3 regions of the Peribacillus sp. RS7 genome follow, and region 3 is predicted to be linked to each of the others. Evidence: riboswitches for the same ligand, from Rfam matches in the RefSeq annotation. Region 3 holds a riboswitch; each other region holds the start of a gene.
The links. A riboswitch is a leader RNA that binds a small molecule or an ion and turns the genes downstream of it on or off. The one in region 3 is predicted to bind cyclic di-GMP.

Region 1 (10,406 bases), 2.6 Mb from region 3:
TTTGCCACTGAAATCCTTTCGAAAAATGAGGATGTCGATATCGAAAAAGCGATCATGGATTTGACGACCCAGGAAAGTGTCCATAGTGCTGCATTAAGTATCGGAGCAAAAATCATGCAACCGAGTTTATTGGATTTTCTTCGCTAAGCTATTCTTAAATGGATAGCTTTTTTCTATAAGGAGTGTTGATGATGCAGATTCCACAAATTAGATTGCAATCCACCTCAATGAAGATTGGATTGAATATAGAGCAGCCTGTACAGAAAATCGAACAGAAGGCAGCGGTCCAATCAATCGAACAACCGCAAGCAATCCTGGAAATTCAAACGACCCCAGGCAAGCTGACGATCGATCAGTCACAAGCCAGGGAAGATATGGATTTGAAAAGCCTCTCCAAGCGAGTGGAAGAATTTGCGCAGCAGGGATATCAAGATTGGATGGCGGGTATGGCAAGACGTGCCCAGCAGGGGACGGAGCTGAGGCATATTGAAAAAGGCGGTAATGCACTCGCTGATCAGGCCAGGCAAAACAGCAAAGGGCCCGAGAAGCAATTCAATCTCGGATGGATTCCCTCTCATTTCAGCGTGAAGCTTGACTACCAGCCGGCCCAAGTGAAGCTTGAAGCAACCGCTCAAAAACCGATCATTGATGCTCAAATCCATAAGGTGAACCATGCGTACACACCAGGCAGTGTGAATGTGGAAATTCTACAAAAAAATGCGCTGGATATAGATTTCATTAATTTATTTCCGGATGAGATAGGGAAGTGAAAACATAGATGATCATACAGACAAAATTTCATGGCGAAATGGAAATTGCAGAAGAAAAGATTTATAGATTTGAAAGCGGGATACCAGGGTTTTTAGAAGAAAAGCAGTTTTGCTTGCTAACTTTGGATGACACGCCCTTTTTCGTCCTGCAATCCTTAGAAACAAAAGAGGTTGCCTTCATTGTGACGAATCCTTTTGAAGTGTACCGCGATTACGAAGTGAAGCTTACGGATGAGGTATTATCTTCTTTACAAATAGAAACGGAACTGGAAGTCCTGACTTTCGTTATATTAACGATCCAGGACCCTTTCAATGATACGACGGCGAATCTCCAGGCACCCATCATCATAAATAGCTCTAAAAAAATGGGAAAGCAATTTATCATGAGCGGCAGTGAGTACCGTACAAAGCACAGACTGATTGGACCTCTAGAAGAACAGGGGGGAGAATGATGCTCGTATTGACCAGAAAACTAAATGAATCGATCATGATTGGCGATGATATCGAAATTACGATTCTGTCCGTTGAGGGAGAACAGATCAAACTGGGTATCAATGCCCCTAAAAACGTCGATATCCATAGGAAAGAAATCTACCTATCGATCCAGCAGGAAAATAGCGAAGCCTCCAAAACTGAAACCAATCTACTGAAAAATATAAATGAATTTTTCAACAAAAAGTATTAATATCCGCTAAATATGTTTCCAAGCAGGTCGATATAAAATACAACGAAGGGAAGTGAAATAGGCGGCCGACTTATTCACTTCCCATCGTAAACAACCACATGGATGTGGGAACTTAAAACTCAAGGAGGAAACATAAATGATCATCAATCACAATATCTCAGCTCTAAACACGCACCGTCAATTATCAAGTGCAACCAATGCACAATCTAAATCTATGGAAAAATTATCTTCTGGTCTTCGTATTAACTCAGCAGCAGATGACGCAGCAGGTCTTGCAATTTCGGAAAAAATGCGTGGGCAGATTCGCGGTTTGGATCAAGCTACTCGTAACTCTCAAGATGGTATTTCACTTATCCAAACTGCAGAAGGCGCTTTAAACGAAACTCATGATATTCTTCAACGCATGCGTGAATTAGCTGTTCAATCTGGCAATGATACAAACGTTGAAGCTGATCGTCAATCAGTACAAGATGAATTTGATCAATTAGCAAAAGAAATCACTCGAATTTCTTCGACTACAGAATTCAATACTCAAAAACTACTTGATGGAAGTGGCGATTTCACTTTCCAAATCGGTGCTAACAAAGATCAAAGCTTAACAGTAACTATCGATGCAATGGACGCAACTAAACTTGGAGTTGCTACTGGGACAGATGAAGCTAGTACTGTTGGACTTGATATTAAAACTCAAACTGGCGCTAATGATGCGATTGCATTAATTAATACAGCAATCGAAACAGTTTCAACACAACGTTCTAAATTAGGGGCTACTCAAAATCGTTTAGAACATACTATTAATAACTTAAGCACTTCGTCAGAAAATTTAACTGCTTCTGAATCTCGTATTCGTGATGTGGATATGGCAAAAGAAATGATGACTCAAACTAAGAATTCTATTTTGTCTCAAGCTTCTCAAGCAATGTTAGCTCAAGCAAATCAGCAACCGCAGGGTGTTCTTCAATTACTGCGTTAATTTTTATTCGTTATTCAATAAGACTCCAGATTGTTTCTGGGGTCTTTTTTGTATTATAAGAGTAATAGAAACAGATATGAATATGGTAGAATCCCTTTTCATAGGGAATGTAAAGATGTTCATGAACATCTTTAGTCGCAAACAAATCCTAGAGTGACTAAATATAAGACTGTAATTACCGATATAAAAAGTAAAGAGATCATATTGGAGGCTATTTAGATGCTGGAGAGTTTGTCCACGAATATTCTTTCCTCACAACTTAGAATAGCCATCTCAGAGGGAATCAGTTCCTACTATCAAAGAGAAATCAATACAGTTGCCTATTCTGAACAAAGTGTAGAATCCAATCAGCCTTCAAAAGAAAAGGTGCAAGAAGTGGTGGATAGTTTGAACACTTTCCTGGATCCAACACATACGGCCGTTCGTTTTGAGTATCATTTGAAGCTGAATGAGTATTATGTCAAGGTTGTGGATGACGTAACGGATGAGACGATTCGGGAAATCCCTCCTAAGAAGTTGTTGGATTTCTACGCGGCAATGACGGAGTTTGTTGGGATCATGGTGGATGAAAAAATATAGGCGGTGATCAATTTTGGTACGAATCAGTGGTTTAGCAAGTGGAATGGACATTGATGAGCTAGTTAAGAGTATGATGCAGGCAGAACGGGTGCCATTGGATAAATTAGCACAGAAAAAGCAGTATTCCGAGTGGCAGCGGGATGATTACCGCTCGTTGAATACATCTTTATCAGAATTGGATACGCTCATTCGTGATGGAATCGGGAAGCAGTCTTCCTTCATTAAAAAGAAGGTGTCGGTATCGAATCCAGATGCAATATCAGTGAAAAATGTGAATTCGACCAGTGATTTTTCCGGGAATATACAAGTGAATGGACTTGCTAAAGCAGCAAGCATGACAAGTACGGAGAAATCAGCTGTTACTGACTCCAAAAAGAAACTATCGGAATTGGGCTTCAAGACACCTCAAGAAATTACGATACTGGCCATCAATAAAGATGGCGGTTTTGATACGGAAGTAAAAGATGGAGTAACAGTGGAAAAACCGTATACGCTTACCCTTAATGCGGACGACACGTTAGAGAGTGTCATCAATAAAATCAATGCTAACTCGGGAGTGACTTTATTTTTTGATGAAAATTCCCAGCAGTTTTCCATCACTGCTAAAAATACCGGCGATGTTAAAGACCGCCCTGAAATTGAATTGGGGGGCACCGGAGATTTTTTCAATATGTTAAAAATGAGCAGTAACAATGAGGGGGCTGGCGGCTCAATAGGGGAAAATGCATCCATTGTTTATAATGGCCTGGAAATTTCCCGACCTTCGAATACGTTTCAGGTTAATGGAGCGGAAATAACGGTAAAGCAGAAAACGACGGATACCGTTACATTCTCATCAACAGCTGATGTTGATGCCATCTTGGACACGATCACTCAGTTTGTGAATAAATATAATGAAATCATTAAAAAGGTTCAGGATAAAACGGGTGAAGCGAAATATCGCTCCTTTACCCCATTAACAACCGAGCAAAAGAAGGCAATGACGGAAGATGAAGTGAAGCTGTGGGAGGAAAAAGCGAAGAGCGGAACGTTAAAAAGCGATTCGACATTAAAAAGTCTTTTAACTACGATGAGATCATCTCTGTACACCTCGGTCGATGGGATCACAGGAAAAAACAGTCTTAGCAGTTTGGGAATTACCACAACAAAGAATTACCTCGAGGGCGGTAAATTAACGATTGATGAGGACAAGCTCCGGGCAGCCATTAGTGAGGATCCCAATGCGATTTATGATATGTTCATGGCCAATGGATCGGAAAAGATCGACAAAGGCCTCGCCCGCCGATTAAGGGATGATATACAATCATCCATGAAGGTGATAACTGAAAAAGCAGGGAAGGCTGGCTATGTTAATAACTCGTTTACCATTGGGAAATTGGTTAACGGATTGGATACCCGAATTTCAACATTTGAAGCAAAGTTAACGAAATTGGAATCACGTTACTACAGCCAGTTCACGGCTATGGAAAAAGCGATTCAAAAGGCAAACAGCCAAAGTGCATCGTTAGCTTCTTATTTTAGTTAAGGTAAGTGGAAAGGAAGTTAAATATGGCGATAAATAATCCATATCAATCGTACCAACAAAATTCAGTCAATACAGCATCTCCTGGCGAGCTTACATTAATGCTGTATAATGGCTGTTTGAAGTTCATCGTGCTTGGGAAAAAAGCCATTGAAGCTGGTAATATTGAAGCGAGGAATACGAACATCATCAAGGCGCAAAACATTATCCACGAATTGATGGTGACGTTGAATATGGATGTGGAAGTATCCAAAGAAATGATGAGTCTGTATGATTTCATGAATCGCCGTCTGATAGATGCGAATTTGAAAAATGATGTTGCTGCCTTGGAAGAGGTGGAGGGACTTGTTACTGAATTCCGGAATACTTGGAAGGAAGTTATTCAGATGAACCGGAAAAAACAATTTACGCAAAGCGGTCAAGTGTAATGCTGATTCAAACCTTTCATGATTTGACTGCTGAATTACTTGGTGTTCTGGAAGACCGGACGATTGCAGAACGTGATGATAAAATAGAAAGGGCCACACAGCTGATTGATCAGCGAGATGAACTTCTTTCAGAAGTCAAACCGCCTTTTACTGGTGAAGAGCAACAGCTAGGCCGTGCAACCATATTGCTTAACCAAAAGGTCGATCACTTGCTGAAGCTCCAAAAGCAGGAAATACAGCGGGATATCCAGGAAATAAATAAGAAGAAAAAATCTTCTAATAAATACACGAACCCGTATGAGAGTCTATCAGTAGATGGCATGTTCTACGATAAAAGAAATTGATTACCCAACCGTTTGGATCCCAAACGGTTTTTATGTTAAATATTTTTAAATTTTCTGTAAATAATATGGTCTTAATTTTTTCTTTATGGCATTACATTTGTTATAATGGAGTTAGGGCAGACATCAACCCTTTCCAAACCTTCCGACAATTGTTTCATAATTTCGACATATTTCATGATGTGTTTCCAAAAGGAACCGGAGGGGTATTGTAGAATCTAACTGTATAGTCTTAATTTAAGGAGGACTCACTTTATGAATTACAACGTACGCGGTGAAAACATTGAGGTAACTCCAGCAATTCGAGAATACGTCGAAAAGAAAATTGGCAAGTTAGAACGATATTTTAACAATACACCAGATGCAAATGTGTTAGTGAATTTGAAAGTGAACAATAATACATCAAAGGTCGAAGTGACGATTCCTATGCAGAATTTGGTTCTTCGCGCTGAAGAGGAAAATGCGGATATGTATGCTGCCATTGACTTGATCAATGATAAGCTTGAACGCCAAATTCGTAAACATAAAACGAAGGTCAATCGTAAATACCGGAACAACATATCAACGACGCCCGAGGCATTCGCCTTCAATACGGAAGTTGACGAAGTGGTGGATGAATTCGAAGACGATAACGATATTGAAGTGGTCCGCAATAAGCGCTTTGATTTAAAGCCGATGGACAGTGAAGAAGCGATTTTACAAATGAATATGCTTGGTCACAGTTTCTTCGTTTATACGAATGCGGATACCAACACAACGAACGTGGTGTACCGTCGTAAAGATGGACGCTACGGATTAATTGAACCTAGTTAATTATGAATCTAAGATCAAAAGCACAGCCTCTGGGTTGTGCTTTTTTAATGCATTTTGGTAGATTACCAACATATTCGTTGGCAGTTGATAACATTTTTTATATTTATATGAATTGGAAAGTATAAAAGTTTTGTTCTTTAAAAAATAGAAAGTAATTTGAGTTTCATTTTAAAGAACGAAATTCGTTCTTTAATGAGATAAAGTAATTATTTGTACCTATAAAATCACCACTATCTTTTGGGCTATACTAAATTTGTTAGTTCTTTAAAAAGAACGGTTAGTTTATTATGAAAAACAATTGGCTAAAGGTGCAGAGGGGTTTTTTGTATCGGAAGAATTGCCATACATGCCATAGGGCTTCTTTTAGCAGTGCGGAATATGGAAAGTGGCTTTGTCCGACCTGCGGCAAGGACTTAACTGTGCAAAAAGCACGGACGCACTTACAATAGAGAGAATTGATACGCCCCATCGATTGATTAAGAAGAGAAATATTTACTATTATATAAAAAAGCGAAATTGACTATTGCATATGATAAAAAATGAATTAGGTTTTTAATTTTCATAATATTGTAATATTTTGTCGGATGAAAGTTTTTGCATTTTGGTAGATTACCGACATAAAATAGCAATATATGGAGTGGGTATCCGTTATAATATGATTATAAGTAATGTATTTGGTAATAAGTACCACGGCAAAGGCAACCTATTGAAAGATGAGGGCGCAAAGGCACAGGTCTAAGGTCCTTAAGACTATGATGGCTGGTCTGCCTGAAATACAAAGAGTATTTTAGGAGGTAGAAGAGGTGGCTAATGTGGAAATGGATCCAGAATGGGTGAAGTTGATTTCAGAAGCAAGGAGCTTGGGTTTCAAAAAAGAGGAAATTATAGCTTTTTTTGAACGGAAAAGCCTTGAGGTTACATCAGAGGAAAACGATGGAAGATAAGTACCGAAAAGATGAGAACATCCCTATAAACAGTGATTCAACCCATTAGCTGTTTATAGGGTTTATTCTTCCATTCTAGCGAGTCTTGCTTATTCAAGCTGTATTCTTCAGGATTATGTAGGTAGACTAGTGCACTTCTATTCTTCTTTATCTTTTCTCCATTTATTAAACTCGATGAATTCCCTGAATTGTTGTTTTGAAACACCGGAATTCATAGCCTCTTCAACAATTTTCATCCAATCAGTGTCCAAGATTTCCTTATTCGGTGCATCGTAAAGTAGGGCATCGACAGGAATGTTGAGTACGGTGGAGATTTTTTCAAGAAATTGAATGGAAGGATTCGTTTGTAAGTTCCGCTCGAGGGAACTTAAGTAAGACTTTGCCACGCCTGCTTTATCGGCGAGTTCGGTCATCGACATTTTCTTTTCTTCTCGCAGTTTTTTTACACGTTCACCAATCATCAATACCACCTCGAAACATGTTCTATTTATCTTCTGCTAATAAGTTTCAGTAGCCCACCTTATCATTCAAAACATGAAGCCTGTAAGGTTGGATTACCTTGACATGCTATCGCTAGGGATGACACAGCATCTAGTGATGGAAGGTTATGGGAAATTCTCTTTTGCATTTGGAAATAGAGGGGAGTCTGCTATATATTTTATATACTTCCTTTTATTTTAACAGTTTTACTCCTCATTTATCCATTGTTTTTCACAAGAATTGAATTCGGGTCGATAGGAACGGTAGTGACATGAAGTTGTACCTCTAGGATAGAAGTGGTAAAATTAAGCGTGGATTAGTCATAATAGAAGGTGTGTTTCTTCTTAATTTATATGAATTTTGTCATTGAACGATCATAACCATAATAGAGGAGCGTTATTGAATGCTTAATATATTAAATAAAGTTTTTGATCCGAATAAGCGAGAAATCAAACGTTTGGAAAAAATCGCTGATCAGGTCGAAGCGCTGGCCGATGAGACGGCTGCGTTATCGGATGAACAGTTGCGTGCCAAAACTGGTGAGTTTAAAGAGCGTTATCAAAATGGGGAAACCGTGGATGATTTGCTCGTTGAGGCTTTTGCGGTTGCGCGTGAAGGGGCAAAACGTGCTTTAGGGTTATATCCTTACCGTGTTCAAATCATGGGCGGGGCATCCCTTCATGACGGAAATATCTCCGAGATGAAAACAGGGGAAGGTAAAACATTAACATCCACCATGCCGGTTTATTTAAACGCACTTACTGGTAAAGGTGTACATGTCGTTACTGTCAATGAATACTTGGCACACCGTGATGCCACCGAAATGGGGATATTGTATGATTTCCTTGGTTTGACCGTCGGATTGAATTTGAACAGTCATTCTAAAGAAGAAAAACAAGAGGCGTACAATGCCGACATTACGTATAGCACGAATAATGAGTTAGGTTTTGATTACCTGCGTGACAATATGGTGTTATATAAAGAGCAAATGGTACAGCGTCCACTGCACTTTGCTGTCATTGATGAAGTCGATTCGATTTTGATCGATGAAGCGAGAACGCCTTTGATCATTTCCGGTTCCGCACAAAAATCGGCCCAGCTTTATATCCAAGCCAATGCGTTTGTGAGAACGTTACAAAAAGATACGGACTACACGTATGATGAAAAGACAAAAGGCGTTCAGCTGACCGAAGATGGGATGAACCGAGCTGAAAAAGCGTTTAATATCGATAATTTGTTCGATATTAGTCACGTTACATTGAATCATCATATCAATCAGGCGTTGAAGGCGCATGTTTCCATGCATTTGGATGTGGATTATGTAGTCCAGGATGGCGAGATTGTCATCGTTGACCAATTCACTGGCCGTTTGATGAAGGGCCGCCGTTATAGTGAAGGTCTCCACCAGGCGATCGAAGCGAAAGAAGGCCTTGAGATTCAAAATGAAAGCATGACTCTTGCGACGATTACATTCCAGAACTATTTCAGGATGTACGAAAAGCTTTCCGGTATGACTGGTACAGCCAAAACGGAAGAAGAGGAATTCCGCAATATCTATAATATGAATGTCATTGCGATCCCGACAAACAGGAATATCGTCAGGGATGACCGGGCAGATCTTATATACGCGTCAACAGATGGGAAATTCAAGGCTGTTGTGGAAGACATCGCCGAACGTTATACAAAGGGTCAGCCAGTGCTTGTCGGTACGGTTGCCATCGAAACATCGGAAGTCATTTCTGCCTATTTATCCAAAAAAGGAATCCCTCACGATGTTTTGAATGCAAAGAACCATGAACGTGAAGCGGAAATCATTGCGAATGCAGGTAATCAAGGCTCAGTCACGATCGCTACGAACATGGCAGGACGCGGTACGGATATCAAGCTTGGTGAAGGTGTCAAGGAGCTTGGTGGCCTTGCTGTAATCGGTACGGAACGTCATGAAAGCAGGCGTATAGATAACCAGTTGCGTGGTCGGTCCGGCCGTCAAGGGGACCCAGGGGTCACTCAATTCTATTTATCAATGGAAGATGAATTGATGCGCCGCTTCGGTTCCGATAACATGAAAAGCATGATGGCACGCCTTGGAATGGATGATTCCCAGCCAATTCAAAGTAAAATGGTGACGAGGGCCGTTGAATCCGCACAGAAACGAGTCGAAGGCAATAACTTCGATTCACGTAAGCAATTACTGCAATATGATGATGTTCTCCGTCAACAACGTGAAATCATCTATAAGCAGCGTTTCGATGTAATGGAAAGTGAGAACTTACGTGAAATCGTCGAAACGATGATTATGGCATCCATCCAGCGCAATGTTGTCGCGTTTGCACCAATGGGCGATGAGGAAGGCTGGAATTTACAAGGCCTTGTCGATTACCTGAATGGTAACCTATTCAATGAAGGTTCCATCACTGTAGATGATCTAGAAGGAAAAAATGAAGCGGAATTGGTTGAATTCATTTTAGCGAAAGTGAAAGAAAACTATGACCAAAAAGAAGAAGAGCTATCTGAAGAACAAATGCGTGAATTCGAAAAAGTAATCGTTCTTCGTGCAGTCGATAGTAAGTGGATGGACCATATTGATGCAATGGAGCAATTGCGCCAAGGGATCCACCTTCGTGCTTATGGCCAGATCGATCCACTTCGTGAATATCAATCAGAAGGTTTTGCGATGTTTGAAGCCATGATTGCTTCTATGGAAGATGAAGTCGCAAAATACATCATGAAGGCTGAAATCCGCAACAATCTAGAGCGGAAGGAAGTCATAAAAGGACAAGCGGTCAATCCGAAGGAAGAAGACGGGGGAAAAGTGAAAAAAGCCCCTGCCCGTAAAAAGGAAGACGTTGGCCGAAACGCGTTATGTCCTTG
Region 2 (10,406 bases), 1.2 Mb from region 3:
TAATAAAAAGGATATGGAAATCGTGGCAGCCGAGGCTAAGATGTCCGGGAAAGTGATTCTGCTGCTTGATGAGGTTCATCGACTCGATAAGGCGAAGCAGGATTTCCTATTGCCTTATCTTGAAAACGGGATGATCACCTTGATCGGTGCAACGACCAGCAATCCCTATCATGCAATCAATCCGGCCATCAGAAGCCGGTGCCAGATTTTCGAGCTCAAATCATTGGAAACCAATGATATAACCAAAGCTCTGGAACGGGCACTACATGATGAAGAACGGGGGCTTGGTGCGTATAAAACCGATGTCAGCCTTGATGCCCTTACCCATTTCGCGACTGCTTCCAACGGAGATGTCCGCAGTGCCCTTAACGCTCTTGAACTCGCCGTCATTTCCACCGAAACCGATGAGTCCGGAACGATTCATATAGATCTACAAATTGCCGAGGAATGCATGCAGAAAAAAAGCTTCTCACATGACAAGGACGGAGATGCCCATTATGATGTTCTGTCGGCTTTCCAAAAATCAATTCGCGGAAGTGATGTGAATGCAGCCCTTCATTATATGGGGCGATTGGTCGAAGCCGGTGATCTTGTCAGCATTGCCCGCCGCATGGTGGTCATTGCCTACGAAGACATAGGTCTTGCCAATCCCCAGGCTGGTCCCAGGGCACTCGCTGCCGTCGAAGCCGCTGAACGACTTGGGTTTCCTGAAGCCCGGATTCCACTTGCCAACTCAGTGGTCGAGTTATGCCTATCACCGAAATCAAATACGGCCATTGTCGCAATTGATGCAGCTCTGTCCGACATTCGCAGCGGCCATAGTGGAGATGTACCAGATCATCTCAAGGATGCCCATTACAAAGGCGCCACTGACCTCGGACGCGGTATCGGCTACCTTTATCCGCATGACTACGAGAATGGCTGGGTGAAGCAGCAATACTTACCGGACAAACTGCGCAGCAAAAAATATTACAAACCTAAAAAGAGTGGAAAATTTGAACAAGCCCTTGCCTCGGTCTATGAAAATATCGAGAAAAAGAAATAACTCCGGATCACTTCAGACCCGGAGTTTTTTTATTGTGGGTTATGAAAACTTTTAATATTCCTCAGATTGACAAAGACCGCCTCCCCATAAGCATTCATCAACCGTATTACTCATTCCAATATTCTGCGGATGCATAACTAAATTGAGCACGACCAGTTTATTGGTTTGTATGTACACCTGTCAGCCAAACGCTCCGGCTAGACTTCTTAGTTAGAAACCGGAACGCTTAGGCTAAATTCCCTTTGAATCGCCTTGCTTGGCCAATTTTCCCCGGAAATTAGTCCGCATCAAGGGCAAAAAACAACATTTCAATATTTGATTCCGATAACTTTTACAGCATTTAATCTTAGCTTATTGCAGACTGCAATCCGCGCACTTTTAGCCGCAGAAAAATTAGGTTTCCTCGTATCCAGTAATGTCAATTACGATTGCTAGCGGCATGTCCACTTTCATAAGAAGGCACAACAACTTTTTGGTTGCTGTACCTGTGTAGTCAATCTTCTTCTTTATAGATACCCTTCGATGCTTTAATCATATTTTCCAGCCACATTTTCTTAAATATATTCACACGACGGGGACTGCCATTCTCTTCACCCTCAGCTGAATTTTCTATAGAATCATTATCTTCTGCGGTGAGTTCATTTGTACCAATTTCGTCGGAAAGGATTTCGTCGGAAAGGATTTCATTCGAATTGCCTTCATCTGCTAAAATTTCCGTTGAGCTACTTTCATCTGATGACGAGCTTTCTGTTGAACTACTTTCATCTGATGATGAGCTTTCTGTTGAACTACTTTCATCTGATGATGAGCTTTCTGTTGAACTACTTTCATCTGATGAACTTTCCGTTGAACTACTTTCGTACGACGGGCTTTCCGTTGTACTATTTTCCTCTGTAGAGATCTCAATTGAATCACTCTCATACGATGAGCTTTCCGTTGAATCACTCTCGTACGATGAGCTCTCTGTTGAATCACTCTCGTATGATGAGCTTTCCGTTGAATCACTCTCGTACGATGAGCTTTCCGTTGAATCACTCTCGTACGATGAGCTTTCCGTTGAATTACTTTCATACGATGAACTTTCAGTTGAATATTCCATTTATTTTTTAACCTCCAATATTTATTTAATCTTTAGGGATATCCGTACTGCATATATATGCGCCTTCTTTCTAATAGGGACTTTGCTTATCACCCATTTTAAGGTAAAACTACATTCTCTTATAAATATTTGGCGATTCAATTTTACCTGGTCAATTTAATTAGATTCAAAGTTTTTTCTCCTTGCAAACAAAAAAATAGCCTCGGAATCGAAGCTACTTTACATTTTTCCCTTCATACTAGCTATGATGTCCCTTTAGCCAACCGACCACCGATTTCCCACTACTTTCGCGAAGCTCCTCGACATTTTCCTTGGAAATGATCTCGCCATCCTTAATCAGAATGACTTCATCAAGGATGTTCTCGATTTCCTCAATTTCATGAGTCGCCATAATTACCATTTGCCTTTCAAAATCGATAGAAGACAGCAAGCACCGTACAATCGACTCCCTGACCATAACGTCCAACCCTGAGAATGGTTCATCCAATAATACGACCGGTGCCTCACGAGAAAGGGCTAGCACTAATTTAAACCTTCCCCGATTACCTTTCGACATCGTACGGACCTTCTTCCGGTCATCCAATTTCATGAATGCCAGCATTTCAATTGCCTTATCCCGATTAAAATCAGCAAATTGCGATGCATGAAATTCAATATACTGACCTGCCGTAAAATTGGGATAGAAAAAATCAAGCTCTGTCAGATAAGAAACAACAGAAGCTGTCCTCCTGCTTACCGGCATCCCAGCGACCGTCACCTCACCATGATCCGGTTTCGCGAGACCCGCAATCAGTTTGAGCAATGTTGACTTACCGCTACCATTGGCTCCCAACACCCCATAAATCTTCCCCACTTCAAATGTGAGTGATACACCATCAAGGGCAGCAATGCTTCCATACATTTTCGTTACATCATGCAGCTCAACTGTCATTCCGCATCCCCCTGCTTCTTCAGAAATTGCTGTACCGCTGTCAGCATTTCTTCTCTCGACAAGCCAATTTCTTTCATGTTCTCAACGAATGTCTCAATAACTTCCGTTTGAATCCGGGTACGCAGTGAAGCAATCAGCGCCGGATCATTTTTAACGAATGTACCTTGCCCCCTTCTCGTCTCCACAATTCCATCCCTCTCAATCTCGCTATAAGTACGCTGTATCGTATTCGGATTGACACCCATTTCGACAGCCATTTCGCGGACCGATGGCAATTTATCCCCACTCTTTATTTCACCCCGTACAATTGAATAACAAATTCGATCCGAAACCTGTAAATAAATCGGCTTTGATGCATGAAAATCCTCTGACATCCTTTACACCTCAATCTTTCGGTCAAGCAGCCAACATGAAGCAAGGAACAATATCACTAATCCAATAACATCCAACCCGCTTGTCAAAAGTGAAATATTTCCCCCGCCTTCTATATAAAACTCCAACTTGGCTTGAGACAAGCTAAACGACGAACCGCTAAAAGCCGGTACAGCCCATATATCATCCAGGTTCCGATATACCATTGTATGACCAACCCAATTTTTCAACAAAACCATTCCTATAAACAGAAGAGACACTAACAGCCAACGAATATTTTTAATAAGTTGAATCCTTGCGAGTGCATGATACACTACCCATAAAAACATCATAAGCACAGCTATGACAATACTAACCGCCGTCATAGCCCCTCCTAACTGTAACAGGCTACCTAATTCCGTAATATTCCCCACCTGAAAGTCTTGCTGAAAATAACTAGTCGGAACCTTAAAAGCCACAAAAACTAAACAGCTGGCAAATAAAATGGAAACCACTTGAAACAGCACACTTGACACTAATTTACTTCCAAGCAAAATCGCTGCAGACTGGGGATTGTGAATCCACAATTGCGTCTTCCCCTCGTAATTCAAACATCCAAAAATCAAAGAGAACATAATAAATGGCTGTAAGAACAAGATCACCCATGTACACATATAAAAAAGACCTGCAACTTCCAAAAACTTGGATGCTAAAAAAGAAATGAACACAAAGCCAACTTGCGCAACCAACAACCACAGAAGCGTGGCTTTCCCGATCAACCACTCCTTTTGCACTAAACCTTTAAATGAAATCAACTTCCCAACCCCTTCAGAATTGTTCTAGTTACATAGTACACAGTTACACCAAAATATGTCAAAGGTATTATAAAATAGTAAAATATACTATTATTTTATATTGAAATTAAATATAATGGATGAAGTGGTTACAAATTGAGGAAGGAAGTAAAATATGAGACATGAAAAAAAGAAGAAAAAGAAACGGACATGGCTGAAGGTAGTTGGTATAATTGTCCTACTTTTTATATTAGCAGGCGGAGCCTTTGCCTACTCCGTATGGAATTCACTGACAAAAACCGTTGACACGATGCATACACCAATAGACCGTACCACGGATAAACGAACGAAAGACCTTGCACTATCAGATCAGGAGCCATTCTCGATGCTCATGCTCGGTGTCGATGAACGTGATGGCGACAAAGGCCGTTCAGATACTATGATCGTCTTGACAGTCAATCCACAAAAGAAATCGGTAAAAATGCTAAGCATTCCGCGTGATACACGGACAGAGATTGTCGGTCATGGGACACAGGATAAAATTAACCATGCATTTGCTTTCGGCGGCGCGAAAATGTCCATGGATACCGTTGAGAATTTCCTGGATATCCCGATCGACTATTATATGAAGATCAATATGGAAGGATTTAAGGATATCGTAGACGCAGTCGGCGGCGTAACTGTCCAAAACGATTTGGACTTCACCTATGAAGGCGTCCATTTTGCAAAGGGAAGCATTAATCTAAATGGGGAAGATGCACTTAAATATTCGCGAATGAGATATGAAGATCCGAATGGTGATTATGGCCGTCAATCCAGACAACGTTCCATCATCGAGGCTGTCATCAAGGAAGGCGCTAGCCTTTCATCATTGACGAAATACGATGATGTATTCGCTGCATTAAGTAAAAATATCCAGACGAATTTGACGTTTGATGACATGATGGACATCCAAAAGAACTACAGGGACGCAAGCAAAAGCATAACCCAAGCAACCATTCCAGGAAATGGAACGAAAATCGACGGAGTCTACTATAATATTGTGTCGGATGAACAAAAAGAAAAGGTTCAATCCGAATTAAAAGAACAATTATCCATCAAATAAGAAAAAATGAAAGAGCTGTCCGGACCCGCATCCTGACAGCTTTTTCATTTTCCCCGTCCAATATTCTGACAAAAAACGAACACCAATTGTAGAGATTTGTTGGAATTTTTGTTGTTTATTAGGCATGAAAAGACGGTATAATCTAATATGAGCTGAAAATTCCATCTTCCCCTTGCCCCTTTAAATCACTTGACCTATTATTCTATGGACCCGGAATTCCATCAACCACCATTCATCAACTATAATAAATAATCCTAAACAAAAGGAGCGGATTTACATGAAAATCAAAGCAGGCAGCTGGGCTATGCTAAGCACACAGGACAAAATGTTTATTCTTAAAGCCATCAGTGATCGTTCAAGAATGAAATATGTTTCATGAGAAGTAGATCTTATCATCGCTACACGAGAGCATCGCCTCTCCCTTTTCAATAAAACGAACTTGAGCCTGAAAAAGGAGAGGAATCTATTCAAACTGATGATCCCATAATAAACGCCATTCGCCTTATTCTTTCACGGCATGTAAACATCCCAAAGCGAGAATTGAAGACCTGTGTAACTGGAATTTCATAGGCCGTTTTATGCTGCCTCCCATCCTTATCCAGCCTCCAGTTCTTCACTTTCTTAAATTGGCCTACATCATACTGAAAGGTCTCCACTTCCATATGCTGGCGCTGGACCGATTTTGCATCTGCAGGTTCGGAAAACCGAAACTTCACTTCAAAACTTAACAAATCCCCGGACTTCAAAAAAAATGATACAAGCTCGCCGATACTCCTATTGGAATCTTACTTTGTCTCCTCACCCTCATCACCCTCACAGGTTATCATTCATTTATATATATATATAGGGGAAAACCATAAAAAAGAAGCATGTTGTTAGACATGCTCCTTAAGTATATGTATCTGAAATGATTTCTTAGATTCATTGACGCCTTCTCCATCGATAAAAGAAAAGAAAACAGAAGATTCCCAGCAAACCGCCAAACGTGTCCAGCATGACATCCTGCCACAAGGGAGTTCGGCCACCGGTTAGTTTTTGATGCAGTTCGTCTGCACTCGCATAAAAAAGGACACATAAAAGAGCGCCTGAAAACGAAAGAACAGGATTCTTTACAAAACGGCGCCAAACACGATACGTCAATAATCCAAACACAAAAAAGATAAAAAGATGGGCACCCTTCCGAAGGAAAAACTCCAGAAAGCCATTTACCCCAGCTGTTTGGGCACTCACCTCAACCCCACCATAAATGAATGAAATGCCACTTAGCTTATCATACCAATATGGCGTATTGAACTGCGCTAAAAAAGGGGTAATGCTTTGCTCCTCATACGTCTGCGAGGAAAAAAAGAAGATGACCATTGCCCATGAAATGAGCAAAATGGGGAATATGTATCTACGGATCATATACTATCAGGTTGTTCAATGATCCCGCTTAATTTCTCCTTAATCTCTTCCACAAGTTCATTTACAGAAACATCTTGTCCAGACTCACCCTTGGCAAAAGTGTCTTTTAAAATATCAAAAAAATCCATTAGAAATTTCCACTCCAATATATAATTGAGCCACCATTTCATACTGTTGTCCTAATCCTTTTTTCAAAAATAAGGAATATAGCTCATTTATTTGATAATCACATATATAGTAGGGATTGGCAAGCGGAATCTAATAAAATATCAGAAAAATAACTAAAAATTAACATTCCCTTAATATTCAAAGTAGGAAGGAATACTATTAGTCAATATGTGTGGATAAAAGAAAACAAAAAAAGGACCGATTCCTCAGCCCCTTCGATACCCCGAATTATGATCGTCCCATAAAATAAGTCATTAATGAAATTAAAACTAACGTAATGGTAATATAAGTCCCAATAAAAATTTTCTTGCTTCTCTGTTTCTTTTCATAAACTTCCTCGAACGTAATGAATTTGTTTTTTGTCATCAAATATCTCCTTTTACTTTGATAGCAGCTATCTGACATCGCCTACCGCGAAGTCCCTTAGCTTGATCTTTATAGTGTAGTATCGGCACATAACCAATGATATTTAGGTAATATTAACTATTTTTTTATAGGCTATATTTCTTAAATCTGTATAAGGTTAAGTCAACTTGAAAACACATTATGTACATTTAGTAAATTCAATGACCATTATGGTAAATCCTGCCTAGCCATTTAAATAATCTGAATTTATTAAGCGCTTACTTTATAAAATTCATTATTAATTTTATCCAACCGAAAAATGACAACCATAACGGTACACTGAATAAAGTTCCCCATATTAATCCCTTCATAAAAGCATTAAGTCCATCCATAATAAAAATCCCTCTCAATTAGGTTGCCTTTTTATTATTGTCCCCATGTTCTTTATTCTGGATACCTTTTAAGGTAATTTCCGAAAATGAAAATAAAAAAAGAAGACTGTATAACAGCCTTCCCTAACGTTAGTTTATAATCCCGTAATATCTACTTTTTCCAGTTCATTTTCCCTTGATGAACTCTCGCACATCTTCAATAGATAATCCTAGATTTTTAGCCTCTAAAATTAGATAAACCCATTCTTCCCGTTCATTGTTAGCTTCCATGATAAATCCCACCCAACTTGTGGTAACACAGCCGTCTTAGCATTTAGCCTTAGACCTGTAATTTTGCGTCCCTACTTTTCAATAGGTTTGCCTTTCTCAAAAAAATATTTCACATTAATTATTCTCAAAGATTAATAAATCTCTTGAATTCCCTGTTTCGATGGTGCTATATAAACCATCATGTCCTAAAAAAATTTCCCCTTAATTAAAACTATATTAATGTTAATTATACTTAAATAAGTAATAATAGCTCATAATACTATTCGTTTTTTTCTGTCATTTTTCAACATCTTTCATCAAAAAGTGACATTTCAATGTAAAAACGCTGGTATAATGCGCTTTCTTTACAATTCTTTATTAAAAATAGATTTATAATAACTATAATAAGCTCGAATTTACTATTCCACAAAAATAATATTTCGAAATAAGTGGGCTAAGTGATTCAGTTTTAATTTATTTTCCTTAAGAAAAAAAGCCAGCATTACAAACCATAATATGCCTGTAACCTGACTGTTCGTGAACTCTAGTAAATATTTACACACTTGATTCCCTTTGGATACCTAATAAATTGCTAAACATCCCTTTTTTTTCATTCGCCAACTGGTTATATTCACCGACCTGAATGATTTCTCCCTGATCCATGACCAACACTTGATCGGCATTGCGAATCGTCGATAATCGATGAGCTATGACGATCATTTTTCCTTTTAATCTTTCAATAGCGGTTTGAATCTTCGCTTCGTTCTCCGTATCCAAAGCACTTGTTGCTTCATCCAAAACCAGGATGGCCGGTTTGCGTAAAATCGCTCTGTCTAGTACCAGACGCTGCCTTTCTCCTCCCGATAGTCGGACACCTCGATCTCCGATAATTTCTTATCTTATAAAATTGATCTAACCGAGAAATAACAACCACAACGGAAAGCTTAAAAGCGTTCCCCACAGTATTCCCACAACAAGAACTTCTGAAAATAAAGATCTTCTTTGTAGTCTTAGGACTCTTAGCTCCTTTGACTACCCATTTAGACAAAAGGAGAGCTTCCTGCATACTTCCTCATTCACCTTCTTAACACAAAAAAAGGACTGATTTCTCAGCCCTTACATCCGTTATGATTTACCAAGAAAAAAAGTCAATAAAGAAATCAAAATTAAAATAATAGTAATATAAGACCCAATAAAAATTTTCTTACTTCTTTCTTTCTTTTCATAAGCTTCCTCGAACGTAATAAATTTGTTTTTTGTCATCAAATATTCTCCTTATATTTTGATGGCAGCTATCTGACAACGCTTTCAGCGAAGTCCCTTTGCTTGATCTTCATATTAAAGTATCGACCAAACGGCAAAAATATTAACTGTATTATTCACTATTTTATACTGAGCAAGATTTTATAAATTAATATCAGTTCTTTACTATATAGTTTACTATAAATCATACAAAATACATTAATTCAATATATTCCATTATACCCAAAAGTCTTTTATACCAAGATATTAATTCAATAATGCAAAGCAAATATCCCTAACTGTTGCATAGAACTATTTTTAGAGCTGCAATTTGATTAATCCCTATCCATTTACTGATTAGTAAATAAAAAGGATAGAAATTCACCTTTTGCCAAAAATAACAAAAAGGATATCAACGGGAGGAAGAGAAAAATGGATTCAGAAATGCAGGAGAAGTGCGGGGTATTTGGAGTGTTTAATCACTCCAAAGCAGCCGAATTAACTTATTATGGACTTCATGCACTTCAACACCGTGGTCAGGAGAGTGCAGGAATTGTGGCTAGTGATGGGAAATCATTCAGGAATCACAGGGGAATGGGATTAGTTACCCAAGTATTTTCACGGGACATCCTTGATGGATTAAGCGGAAATATGGCCATTGGTCATGTACGATATTCAACTTCTGGTGAAAGTTTATTGCAAAACGCACAACCTCTCGTTTTTAAATATAGCGAGGGGGACCTGGCTGTTGCTCATAATGGCAACCTCGTAAATGCAAGGATAGAACGGGATGTGTTACAACAGCAGGGAAGCATATTTCAAACAACAACTGATACTGAAATTATTGCTCACTTAATAGCTCGTTCAAGTAAAAAGCATTTCGCAGAAAGCGCACCTGATATTCTTAAACGTCTCGACGGTTCATTTGCCTTGATTATAATGACTGAAAAACAAATGCTAATTGCCCTGGATCGTCATGGGTTACGTCCGCTTAGCCTTGGAAAAATTGGTGAATCAATCATCGCCTCCTCAGAAACATGCGCTTTAAATGCGGTTGATGCTAAGTTCTGGCGGGAAGTTGAACCAGGTGAATGGCTTCTTATAGATGAAAATGGAATTCAAACTGGAAGATTTGCGGAAAAAGGTAAGGTTTCCCTTTGTTCCTTTGAATTTGTCTATTTTGCCCGTCCAGATAGCGTTATTCAAGGAAGAAGTGTCTTAACAATCCGGAAGGAATTAGGTGGAATTCTGTCAAGAGAACATCCGACACAAGCTGATGTT
Region 3 (10,406 bases):
TTTTATATCCAGTATAAAAAGGATGTGGGGGTAGCGGAAGTAAATACGAATGAACGGTATAAAACAGATGAATCATTATGGGATGAATCTCCCGATGATGTGGTATTAGATGCTATTAATCCTATTAAACAAGATTTTTCAGGAAAGCTAATTATCCATTCTGTTATTTTAGGGTTCATTATTTTATCAGAAATAGGATTGTTAGTTGTATTACCTAATGAAAAAGGTAACCTGAGTTAAATTGTTCAATAAAAGAGAGAATTTAAACTGTTAAGGTGTTCAACTCAATAAGTATTAAAAACTCTAGGTATAGATGTTCATTTAGCCTGTGTATTCTCATTCCAAGTAGGATAAACGTAATGCTAATCAGAATTTCAAACACTAAGTAAAAAGTTTAAAACCCCATTTGATTATGGGGTTTTTTCATTATAAAAGACAAGTTTTATACATTAGGACAAAGATTTTTACAATAATGCTCACGAGCGAATAGAGTTATGATTTTATTTTACGAAGTGAGATTTAGCGATTCATTACAGCATGTTTAAATGCTTCATCAATAAGAGGTTTGATATAATCTAAGTTTTTAATGTACTTTAGATTAATATCAATCTGATTGGGTTCTTTATCCTTGGAATTTTTAATATTTATCTTTGAAACGTCTAACTCAGGAATTATCAATTTATATCTGTCGTACAAACTATCACGATTTCCATAAGGAAAATGAAATAGCAAGCGGTCTCCAATAGTTGAAATTGATAAAAATTTCTTGTTACTTTGCACTAATTGAAACATAATTCCATCTGAGATATTACAGATAATCGGTGTATCTATTGTATGTAGATAGTTCCCTATATAATCGTATATTTCATTTGCGATGGTACCTTGTTTATTTAATCTATTGAAAATATTGGCTTTATTAAGGTAAGCAGAATTTCCTTTAAGTATTTCGACTACATTTTCTAAATGTATTTTGATGTCCTTTTTATTTTTACTCATATACTCTATTTGTAGTTCTTTTAATTTCGAGCGGAAAATCTCATTTGTTGGGTAGTTTGAGATTAGCATAAATCTTGCATCTTCATCTCCAACCAATGTTCTATATTCTAAAATTTGTTCAATAGCCTTATTATCTACTACCTCTTTTACTTCAATATAGAGATTTCTTCCATTTCTATCTTTTAATAAAATATCGCATCTCTTCCGTTGGATGACCGATTCTCTTTCAATTAAGGTTAGTCCATCTTCAATTAAATCATGTCTTATTAACAATTTATTTTGTAAAACAATTTCTTCATTTCGTTTCATGTCATCACTCCTGGATTATTAAGGATAATTTTTTTAACATCAGGACACTGAGAATAAAATAAGGCTTCATTAACTCCAAAGCATCTTTTAAAAGACCTTTCCTGAAATGAATGCAGACTCCTCATTGAATATGAGTCTAGTCAGAGTGTGGCCTAGAAATGTCACAAACCCCCAATCATGTTAATATTTCGCTCCGTGTGAATAGTTAGATTATATCCTCTAATAACATGATTTTCACGTGTGAAAAAGTAAGGTGTAACTATCGGATACTTATTACCATTTTCAATACTTCAATTAGGGAGGAAGGTCTAAGCTCTACGCTCCCACACGATGCCTTAGATTTAGAGTAACTATTAAGTATAACCGCTCACTTTTTATTCTGCTTTTGACTTTCCTTGATGTAACTAAAAGGTAAAGTTAATAAAAAACGATTTTCATCAAGCAAATGTACATAACTTAAAGGATAGGTTAGCTATAATATTATCTACCTACTCCGATAATTTGAATATACGATAAAATTATCATGCTACTAATCAGCCGATTTACCTTAGGAGGAACACATGAAAAAAAATCAATTCTGATTATTAATCGTTAGCACATACTTACTCCTAGCCCCTTTTCTCAATTCTAAGTGACATTCTTAGCTCCAAAAACAAATAATGGGTATATAGTAATCCTTTCTATTTTTTCGTAATAATTGTAAAATTAAAATTATTACTTATTAATTAGGAGGACGTCATGGATTTTAAACAGGAACTTGAAAAATTATCACTACAACTTATAGAAAGAAAGTCCCATATTATTAATGAGGAATCCACCAAGCAATCTCTTATAATTCCATTTATTCAAAAATTAGGATACGATGTTTTTAACCCTCTTGAAGTAGAGCCTGAATATGTTTCCGACTTTGGAAGTAAAAAGGGTGAAAAGGTTGATTATGCAATTAAAAAGGATAGAAAGCCTATTATATTTATTGAAGCAAAGTCAGTAAATGAAAAGTTACATAAACATAGTGCACAAATATTTCGCTATTTTAATGCATCACCTCAAGTTAGATTTTCAATCTTAACGAATGGAACTGATTACAAACTTTTTACTGATTTAAATGAAGATAATATTATGGATAATGAACCCTTTTATCAATTTAATATTGAATCTCTTACTAATTTAGATGTAGAAGTAATTAGCAATTTCACCAAAGAAAACTTTAGTTTAGAAGAAAATTTAAAGTTTTCACAAGAATTAGTTTATACCCATAATATCCACTCTACACTAAAAGACTTGTTTAAAAATCCTACTGATGATTTTGTGCGATTTCTTATAAAAGATCTAAATAATCAGAGAGTAACTGCGGTAGTATTAGAAAAATTCAGACCAATTATTAAAAAGGCGATTAATCATACTTTATTAGAGATTATTGGAGAGGGATTATCATTTACTAACGAAGTAGATATAGTTCAACCACAAGAGGACTTACTTGTTTCTAATAAAACCTTAGTGACCGATGAAGACCGCTTTAAAGATGAAATTGAGGAAGAAAACAAACCCAAAGCTAATACAACAGAAGAAGAACTTCGTGCTTTTTCAATAGTGAAAGAAATTTTACAAGCAAGTGAAAGAAATGTTGATAACTTAAAATATAAAGATAACTCTAGTTATTTTGGTATCATAAATCGTGTAATTACTAAATGGTTTATTCGTTTTTATTCTGATAGAGATAATAGAAGTTTAATAATTCGTTTAGAATTAGAAACTGTAAAGAAACTTTGTCCTAGTTTTAGAGTTGAGGACGCCCCAAAAAGTAATGGTGTAAGTAGGATTTATATTAATTCGGTAGAAGATTTATTAGAATTAAAAAGTTTAATAATAGCTTGTTACGATGAAGTTAAAGAATAAACTCCTGACAAGAAAACAACAACTCCTTTAATAAAAGTAATTAACAAACATTGTATAGGCACTCTTTAAGGGTGTCTTTTTGTGTTATTAACGAGGTAGAAATTTACAAATAATGGTGATTTATATTAGGGAAATATAATAACTCTACCGCTTGTTTTTAGTACTGTGTTTTATAGGTAGGACTTACTGCAAGAGACGGATTAGAAATTATGAAGGTGACCTAATTTTGCATGGCTAATATACACCCATATAAAAAACACTCTATAAAGAGTGTCTTATAGTCGTATTTGTGATTCTGAATGAACTTGATAATTCAACACTTACTTCTTTTTCTTGCACATTTAGGACAACCACTACCTTTATTTCTGTTTTTTACGGGGATATTCCATTCGTGACCACAAACTGAACAGAGCCACCAGACTCTTTTATTTGAACCTTTTGTAACATCAGTTGGTTTTAAGTCACCGTTTTTTTCTGGGTGCCACTCATTTGCAAGTTGTGGATTAGCAGTTAATAAATCATTATACCCAACAATTACGGCGTTTTTACCTCTACAGGCAGGGCATCCTTGACCACGTTTTACCCTTTTTTATACAGTAGTTTGCCATTCAAAATGACATTTACTACATTGCCACCATAACTTTTTTTCATAAATATTTAGAGTAGGTTCGTCCAGTGTAATATCTTCATTCTTTGTAGAATGAAATTCCTTTACTAACAAAGCATATTTTTCATCTATCCTTCCTTCAGTAAGAAGGATATTTGATACTTTTTTTCTTAATTTTTTATCCTTATTACACAAAGGGCAACCATCGGTTTTAAGTTGATAATAAATAGTCTTTTGCCATTCATATTTGCAGGTAGGACACTGCCAACACACTTTTTTTTCGCTACCAACGGTTATATCCTTTGGTAGTAATGGTAAGTTATTAGTAGGATGCCAATACTCTAAAAGTTGTGGATGCTCAATTTCCAAACTATCGTGATTTACTTGAGACGTTTTATTAGCACATTTTGGGCATCCATTTCCTCCACGATTTCTACTTGCTACTGTCGCAATCCATTCATGCCCCTTCTTGCATACCCACCATACCTCTTTATGGCTATTAGCCGTTACTACAGACGGCTGTAATCCACCATTTTTTTCATGATTCCACTCTAATGCCAATTGTGAATTTGCTTGTACTAATGAATTTTCTTTTGTCTGCAAGTCCATTACTTTATAAATTAAAATTCTATCTCTATTGATGTCTACATTAATTTCAAAACTAAAATTATAGGTTTTATGTATCTAGTCAAAGATAAACTTGATAGCTGACTCCAAATCTGCTTCATTTCGGTTGGCAACCACATAATCTATAGATATATCATTTAATTCAGGAAGTCTACTGTCTCTAATTCTAATTAGTGTTACATTGTTATCTTTACAAAGTATATTCTTTTTAAAATCTTTTTCCATCTTGTGCCAAGCTCCATCATATTCTACTCCCAATTTTAACTCTGGTATGTAAACATCTATGGACATCTTACCCAACCAACTAAAATAGTTCTTATCTATATTTTCCAAAACATTTTCAAAGTTTTGTTTCAAGTAAAAGTATATGGCTTTTTCAGGAAAAGAAATTCGTAACTCATTACTGCATTGAGGACAACCACTACCAGTATTTCCATCGTCTCTTGTTCTATTGGATACTAATGTCGTCCATTCATCACCACACTTTTTACACTTCCACCATACTTTATTACTTGATTTTGCTGAAATTTGAGAAGGGTTTTTCCCTATATTTTTCTCAAAGTGCCATTCCTTTGCTATCTCAGGAAATAATGCCTCTAAATCTGTTTGACCTTTTATTGCCAATCTACCGCTAAAGTAGGGGCAATGGTGGTCCGCAATTTTACTATTTATCGTTGATTCCCATTCATGCCCTTTTTCACACTTCCACCAAACTTTTTTACGTCCACCTGCTAAAACCTTATCAGGTGTTAAAGTATTTTTTTGGTAGTTCCAAAATTTTGCTACCTCTGGATACTTAGTTAATAAATCATTGTACCCTTTTTTGAACTTTTGGTGTTTACAATAAGGGCATCCACTTCCATTTCTGCGAATGTTAGTCGTAGTATCATAACTATGACCCTTCTCACATATCCACCATACCTTTTTTTGACTGCCGTACCCTATATCCTTTGGTGTTGTAAGTATATTCTTTTCATAATCCCATTCACCTAACAAATCTTGCTTGTTATTCTCAATACACCAATCATAAAAACTTTTCCCCATAAATCACACCTATTTTTTCAAAAAGAGATAATTAACAAAGGACAGTACATATTAGTCCTGTGTCTAATATAAACTATTCCTTTATTATAATTTTTTTCAGTATAAAACGAACAACCTTGCACTATTTAAATCATACACGGTAAAACTAGTTTAAAAAGGTTGGATTTGAGTCAATATTTTGGACAAGTGGGCGATTATAGTGGCATTAATTGTCTACGCAAGGGTTTCAACTGTTGACGTATTTTTTTTGAAAAGATAACAGGAACAAATACTACTAAATACTAAAAGAAATGAATTAAAAGAAGCTATTCAGTTTATAGATAAAGTAGATACCAAAAAAAATATAGAAAAATATATAAATATACAAATTTGTTGAAAATAGTAAAAATTTGTAATATTATATATATATAAATATAGATTGAAAGAGCGGAGGATATGAATGGCAATAGAATTAGTTTTGTATAAGAATGGAAATGAATATGAGGAAATAATTGTAGATGATATTATAAATAGAAGCGACTTTGACACAGTTAAGAAGAATTTGTATTGTGCCTTTGAAGGTTGCCCTGCAAAAATCGAGTATGTGCCAAGGGGTAAGAGGATTGCACACTTTAAGACATGGCCGATGAGCGACCATTCAACTGATTGTAAAGATTTTTTTGAAAGAGAAAAGCAAAAGGCTGGAAAAAAGAGTTTAGCTAGTAGTTCTGTTGGTTTAACCGATAAGCACATTAATAACGTTTTAAGAAATTTAATTAATTCTATTGATGAAACAGAGGAAGAAAAACAATTAAGACTTGAACAACAAAGAACCAGAAATAAAAATAAAAAAATAAATAAAGTTACTGATGAATCTCAGAACTCAGAACTTACTGAAAATATCAGACCTACTACTGACAATAATGCAGACACAACAGTAGAAGGTTTAAGAGCACCAAGTGTAAAAAGACGTTATAATTTAGCTTTGTTAAGTGAAGATGATATTAATACGGCAACGGCTTTGTATGAAGAAGTTGATACTATCAGTATTGAAGAGAATCGAGTAATATTTAAATTGAAAAGAAATAATAAGGAAGCAAACATCTATTTTGAAGAAAACTTCTTTAACAACTCAGCTAGAAATATAGATTCAATGTTTGCAATAGTAAAAAAATATTTTGATGATGGAAATACAGTAGAATTATATTGTGTAGGTAATGTGGAAAGAAGAAATGGTAATATATGTTTAGTCATTAATAAACAAAGTCATATTCGAATTAATAAAATGACTATTGAAAGATTTACTTTTAATATTACAAATCCTGATTTATTTTAGATTATTTGTTTAAATGACCACTTTATTAGAAAAGTGGCCTTTTTTATTTGTTAAATTTTTCCCTTTTCATAGTTAGGCTCGTGCGATTCGATTATAAAAAGTTACTGTGTAAAACTTAAGAAAATATACTTATTTTATCTTTCTATACACATTAGTATAAGTTAAATACATAACTAAGGAAGCGTTTTTAATTTTATATAGAAATGAGTGTATTTCCATATTCCCGATAGACTACACTTTAACGGTAATTGACAGGTGCTAAACGAAACATAGTCAATGATTTCAAAGCTTAAATTTATTAGCTTTTAACCATTATTGAAATCTTACAGAGTAAAAGGAGCAGGATTGAAATCTATAAATGATAAGTGGTTAGACCCTCTCTGACGACAATCTTGTGAGTGAGATACTTTTTGCTATTTTTTCAGGCTTAGCACAGTTTGAACGTAAAATGATAAAGCAAAGTCAAAAGAAAGGTATATCTAAAAGTAAAGGGAAATTCAAAGGACGCAAGACGAAGTTAATTGAAGGAGGTAAAGAAGAACAGCGAATGATAATAGAAGCCTATAAAAAGGTAAGTCTATAAGAGATATTCGTATTACTTTTAAAGTAGGTACAGGAACGATCTATGGGTTATTGGATAGAGAAGTTATTAGATAAGAATACAAGAAAACAATGTAGGCACTCATCTCAATATGAGTGTCTTTTCCATTTGGATACACAAATCCTCTTTATTATAGTCGAAATTTTTAGAAAAGTATGAGGATTTAGTCATGTACATTCATAATATAAATGGTAAAATTAAGTAATTAACTTGCAAAAGGCAAACTTATTCAAAAATAAGGACGCAAATCTACAGGTCAAAAAGTATTTTGCTATGATGCTGAGTTTTCGCAAGAAAGATGAATTAAACTAGATGAATGAGCTGAATGTTTTGGATGAAGAATGGACTAGATTAAATTTAGAAGCTAAAGATATAGGATTTTCTATTCGGGAGATTCCAGATTTTATTCAAATTAGTGGAATTAAATAACATTAAGTGGGTAAATAGTATTTAAGAGTATTTCATAAAAATATATAGATGGAACCATGAGGTGATATTATGTTAGAACAAATATTAGCGGAACGATTACGTGAAGAGCCACCAGAAAATTGTACAGTTGTAAAGGGAAGTATTCCGATTATTGCATTTGGAAGATTTAGAAGTGCCAAAGTAGCTTCTGTTAGTTTAAATCAGAGTTGGGCAGAGTTCGAACCAGTAAAGGATAACTACCGTTTTCATACTTTGAAAACTTTAGGTGTAGATAGTTACTCTAATATTACAGACAAGCATGTAAACCAAATAGTGGATTATTGTGAGAGATATTTTGAAAGATATTATACTACAGGCATAAGAAAGATTAAAAAAAATCCACTATACTATAAGTCATGGTTTAATCCTATGGAGAAAATGATGAATGATATTTATGGAGTTAGTTATCTCGATGGAAGTGCCTGTCACCTGGATATAAGCCAATGGGCTACTAATAATACATGGGGTAAATTAACAGAAACCCAGAGAAAAGCAATCGTGGGAAAAAGGGATTTAGAATTATTAAGACAACAAGTGTTAAATAATAATTATGAAATTATCTTATTAAATGGTGCTACAACCTCTGAAGTGTTTTTAAATCAATGCTTTAATATAGATAATTATGAGACTGTTACTCTTCAAAAAACAACCAGGAGTAAAGGTGAGAAAACAATTACTAAAGTTGAAGGATATTACATAAAGGTTAATAAGCTCTTAGGTGAGATACTTAAAAAGCCAATTAAAATTTTTGGCTGGAATGATTATATACAAAAAAAACCAACAAATATTGAAATGATTAAAAGTTGGGTGAAAAGCACAATAACACTACCTTAGAACTGAAAAATTCAAATGATATGAATCTGTTTTTTTTCGAACGCGAGTTCAAGAAGATTAATTGATGATAACATGTTGAAAGTTAAATCTATATCAATGCTTTGATAAAGACCTCCCTGGAACGATACATATAGATTGTTGATAGTTGGAAAATATAAAACAATTATATTAAAAGAATAAATATAGAGGAAAATAACTATGAAGGGTTTTCCTTCATAGTTATTTTGTTAGAGCATCCTTCAATTGTAAAATGAATTACTCAAGGTTTCTTGTTCAACTAACATTAACGTTAAAAATTTTAAACATAGGCTTATTTAATAATAAGGAATTAGTTGTTTTCGCAGTTGTAGTGTTAAACAGCTTCAAATTATGTTGAATTTATAATGAAAAGGATTAGACATAATGAATAATGGGGAAATTTTTATTAAGGGGAAATATGGATAAAAGATTGGTTTTAAACATTTATTTAGAGTGATATAACCACGCAATCATGTTAAGAATATGCGTCGTGTGATTAGTTAGATTTTCCTCTCTATTAACATGATTTTTACGTGTGAAATAAAAAGGAATATCTATCGGGTACTTATCACTAATTTAATATTTTAGAGTAGAGCGGAATGTCTAAATTCCACCGCTTCAATGCTCTGAATGAAATTTTGATAGTGATAGATGAAATACCAAAGGTCGATTAATAATTTTTAGGTACTTATATCCATAATGGTAAAATAGTTGTAAAATGGATTTTAGATTAGAAAGAAATTACGGTTCGGAAATCTTATGCAAAGGATATGAATAACATAAACCATAATAATTATGAAATTCAAAAGAGAAAAGAAGAAAAATTTTAAATTCGAAAAGTAAAACAAGGAATGTAGGGAGGAGGTTTGTATGCTTAATATTTGTAACGGAAGCTCAAAAGGTTTTACTAAAATAATACATAATCTTTTGGACATAATTGTCCAGCATTTTCTTGAGGTAGGTAGTAACCTTGAATACGAAGAAATTTTGGGTTCTGTTTTTCCTCCTCATAGACAAGAAAATGAAGAGTTTGGAATGAAAGTATTAAATAAAATTTATAGAGATATTAATGATGATTTTGTTCATGAACTTACTCCTTTTGAGGAATACGTTCTATATCATATATTGCATTTTGTTTATGACAGCTCAGAAGATGGATTTTGTTTAAAGGATTCAGTTAAAACATTTTATTCAAAAATTGGTGACGGACAATTGGATTTTGACGAGTTAAAAGTATTATTGATAATTAAAACGCCTGAGGACTTAAAAGGAATATGTTTTGAAGACATTGATTTTCTTGATATAGGTAAAATTTTTGAACTTTATAAAACTAATCAAGAATTTGTGAATGACTTTTTGCATATTGACTTAGAGTATTTTACAGATTTAATGCCAGAAGACATTTTACTGGAGTATGAGAACATTAAGAAGGATTTGCAAGAAGTAGAAACAGAAATTAGGAAAGTTAAAGGAAGCATAAATGATAAAGAAACCTTCTATGAAATAGTTGATAAACTTATTAAAAGGTTTAATCATTATGTTGTACATAATAAGGTAAACACTGCATTAAATAATAAACTTGGAGAGATGGACGAAAAAGGTGTACAAGTGATTTTTCATATGTATGCCAATGAATTTCTAAAACCTTACAATATAGTTATACAACGTGAGTTAGATACTGGAAGAGGTAT

Region 1: another riboswitch for cyclic di-GMP. It lies ahead of sinI (DNA-binding anti-repressor SinI); the one in region 3 lies ahead of ACDZ29_RS23555 (hypothetical protein).
Region 2: another riboswitch for cyclic di-GMP. It lies ahead of ACDZ29_RS01640 (anti-repressor SinI family protein); the one in region 3 lies ahead of ACDZ29_RS23555 (hypothetical protein).

Annotation. Positions count from the first base shown of each region.
Region 1 is NZ_CP168135.1:1,741,830-1,752,235, reverse strand. It holds gene flgL (flagellar hook-associated protein FlgL) at 1-147, shown strand, start outside; gene ACDZ29_RS09065 (DUF6470 family protein) at 192-770, shown strand; gene fliW (flagellar assembly protein FliW) at 779-1,222, shown strand; gene csrA (carbon storage regulator CsrA) at 1,222-1,455, shown strand; gene hag (flagellin Hag) at 1,592-2,428, shown strand; gene flaG (flagellar protein FlaG) at 2,648-3,007, shown strand; gene ACDZ29_RS09040 (flagellar hook-associated protein 2) at 3,021-4,532, shown strand; gene fliS (flagellar export chaperone FliS) at 4,556-4,957, shown strand; gene ACDZ29_RS09030 (flagellar protein FliT) at 4,957-5,301, shown strand; gene hpf (ribosome hibernation-promoting factor, HPF/YfiA family) at 5,554-6,111, shown strand; cyclic di-GMP riboswitch class I at 6,799-6,883, shown strand; gene sinI (DNA-binding anti-repressor SinI) at 6,915-7,055, shown strand; gene ACDZ29_RS09015 (helix-turn-helix domain-containing protein) at 7,193-7,516, opposite strand; gene secA (preprotein translocase subunit SecA) at 7,939-10,406, shown strand, end outside.
Region 2 is NZ_CP168135.1:290,114-300,519, forward strand. It holds gene ACDZ29_RS01590 (replication-associated recombination protein A) at 1-1,045, shown strand, start outside; gene ACDZ29_RS01595 (hypothetical protein) at 1,539-2,144, opposite strand; gene ACDZ29_RS01600 (ABC transporter ATP-binding protein) at 2,383-3,075, opposite strand; gene ACDZ29_RS01605 (GntR family transcriptional regulator) at 3,072-3,449, opposite strand; gene ACDZ29_RS01610 (hypothetical protein) at 3,453-4,241, opposite strand; gene ACDZ29_RS01615 (LytR family transcriptional regulator) at 4,396-5,325, shown strand; gene ACDZ29_RS01620 (hypothetical protein) at 5,793-6,056, opposite strand; gene ACDZ29_RS01625 (VanZ family protein) at 6,247-6,729, opposite strand; gene ACDZ29_RS01630 (hypothetical protein) at 6,726-6,857, opposite strand; gene ACDZ29_RS01635 (hypothetical protein) at 7,126-7,263, opposite strand; gene ACDZ29_RS01640 (anti-repressor SinI family protein) at 7,800-7,904, opposite strand; cyclic di-GMP riboswitch class I at 7,923-8,006, opposite strand; partial or broken gene ACDZ29_RS01645 (ATP-binding cassette domain-containing protein) at 8,439-8,774, opposite strand; gene purF (amidophosphoribosyltransferase) at 9,558-10,406, shown strand, end outside.
Region 3 is NZ_CP168135.1:4,718,470-4,728,875, forward strand. It holds gene ACDZ29_RS23515 (hypothetical protein) at 1-240, shown strand, start outside; gene ACDZ29_RS23520 (endonuclease NucS domain-containing protein) at 520-1,305, opposite strand; gene ACDZ29_RS23525 (type I restriction endonuclease) at 2,044-3,201, shown strand; gene ACDZ29_RS23530 (zinc-ribbon domain-containing protein) at 3,515-3,736, opposite strand; gene ACDZ29_RS23535 (zinc-ribbon domain-containing protein) at 3,791-4,417, opposite strand; gene ACDZ29_RS23540 (zinc-ribbon domain-containing protein) at 4,493-5,479, opposite strand; gene ACDZ29_RS23545 (hypothetical protein) at 5,919-6,794, shown strand; gene ACDZ29_RS23550 (hypothetical protein) at 7,189-7,377, shown strand; cyclic di-GMP riboswitch class I at 7,604-7,687, shown strand; gene ACDZ29_RS23555 (hypothetical protein) at 7,894-8,697, shown strand; gene ACDZ29_RS23560 (hypothetical protein) at 9,586-10,406, shown strand, end outside.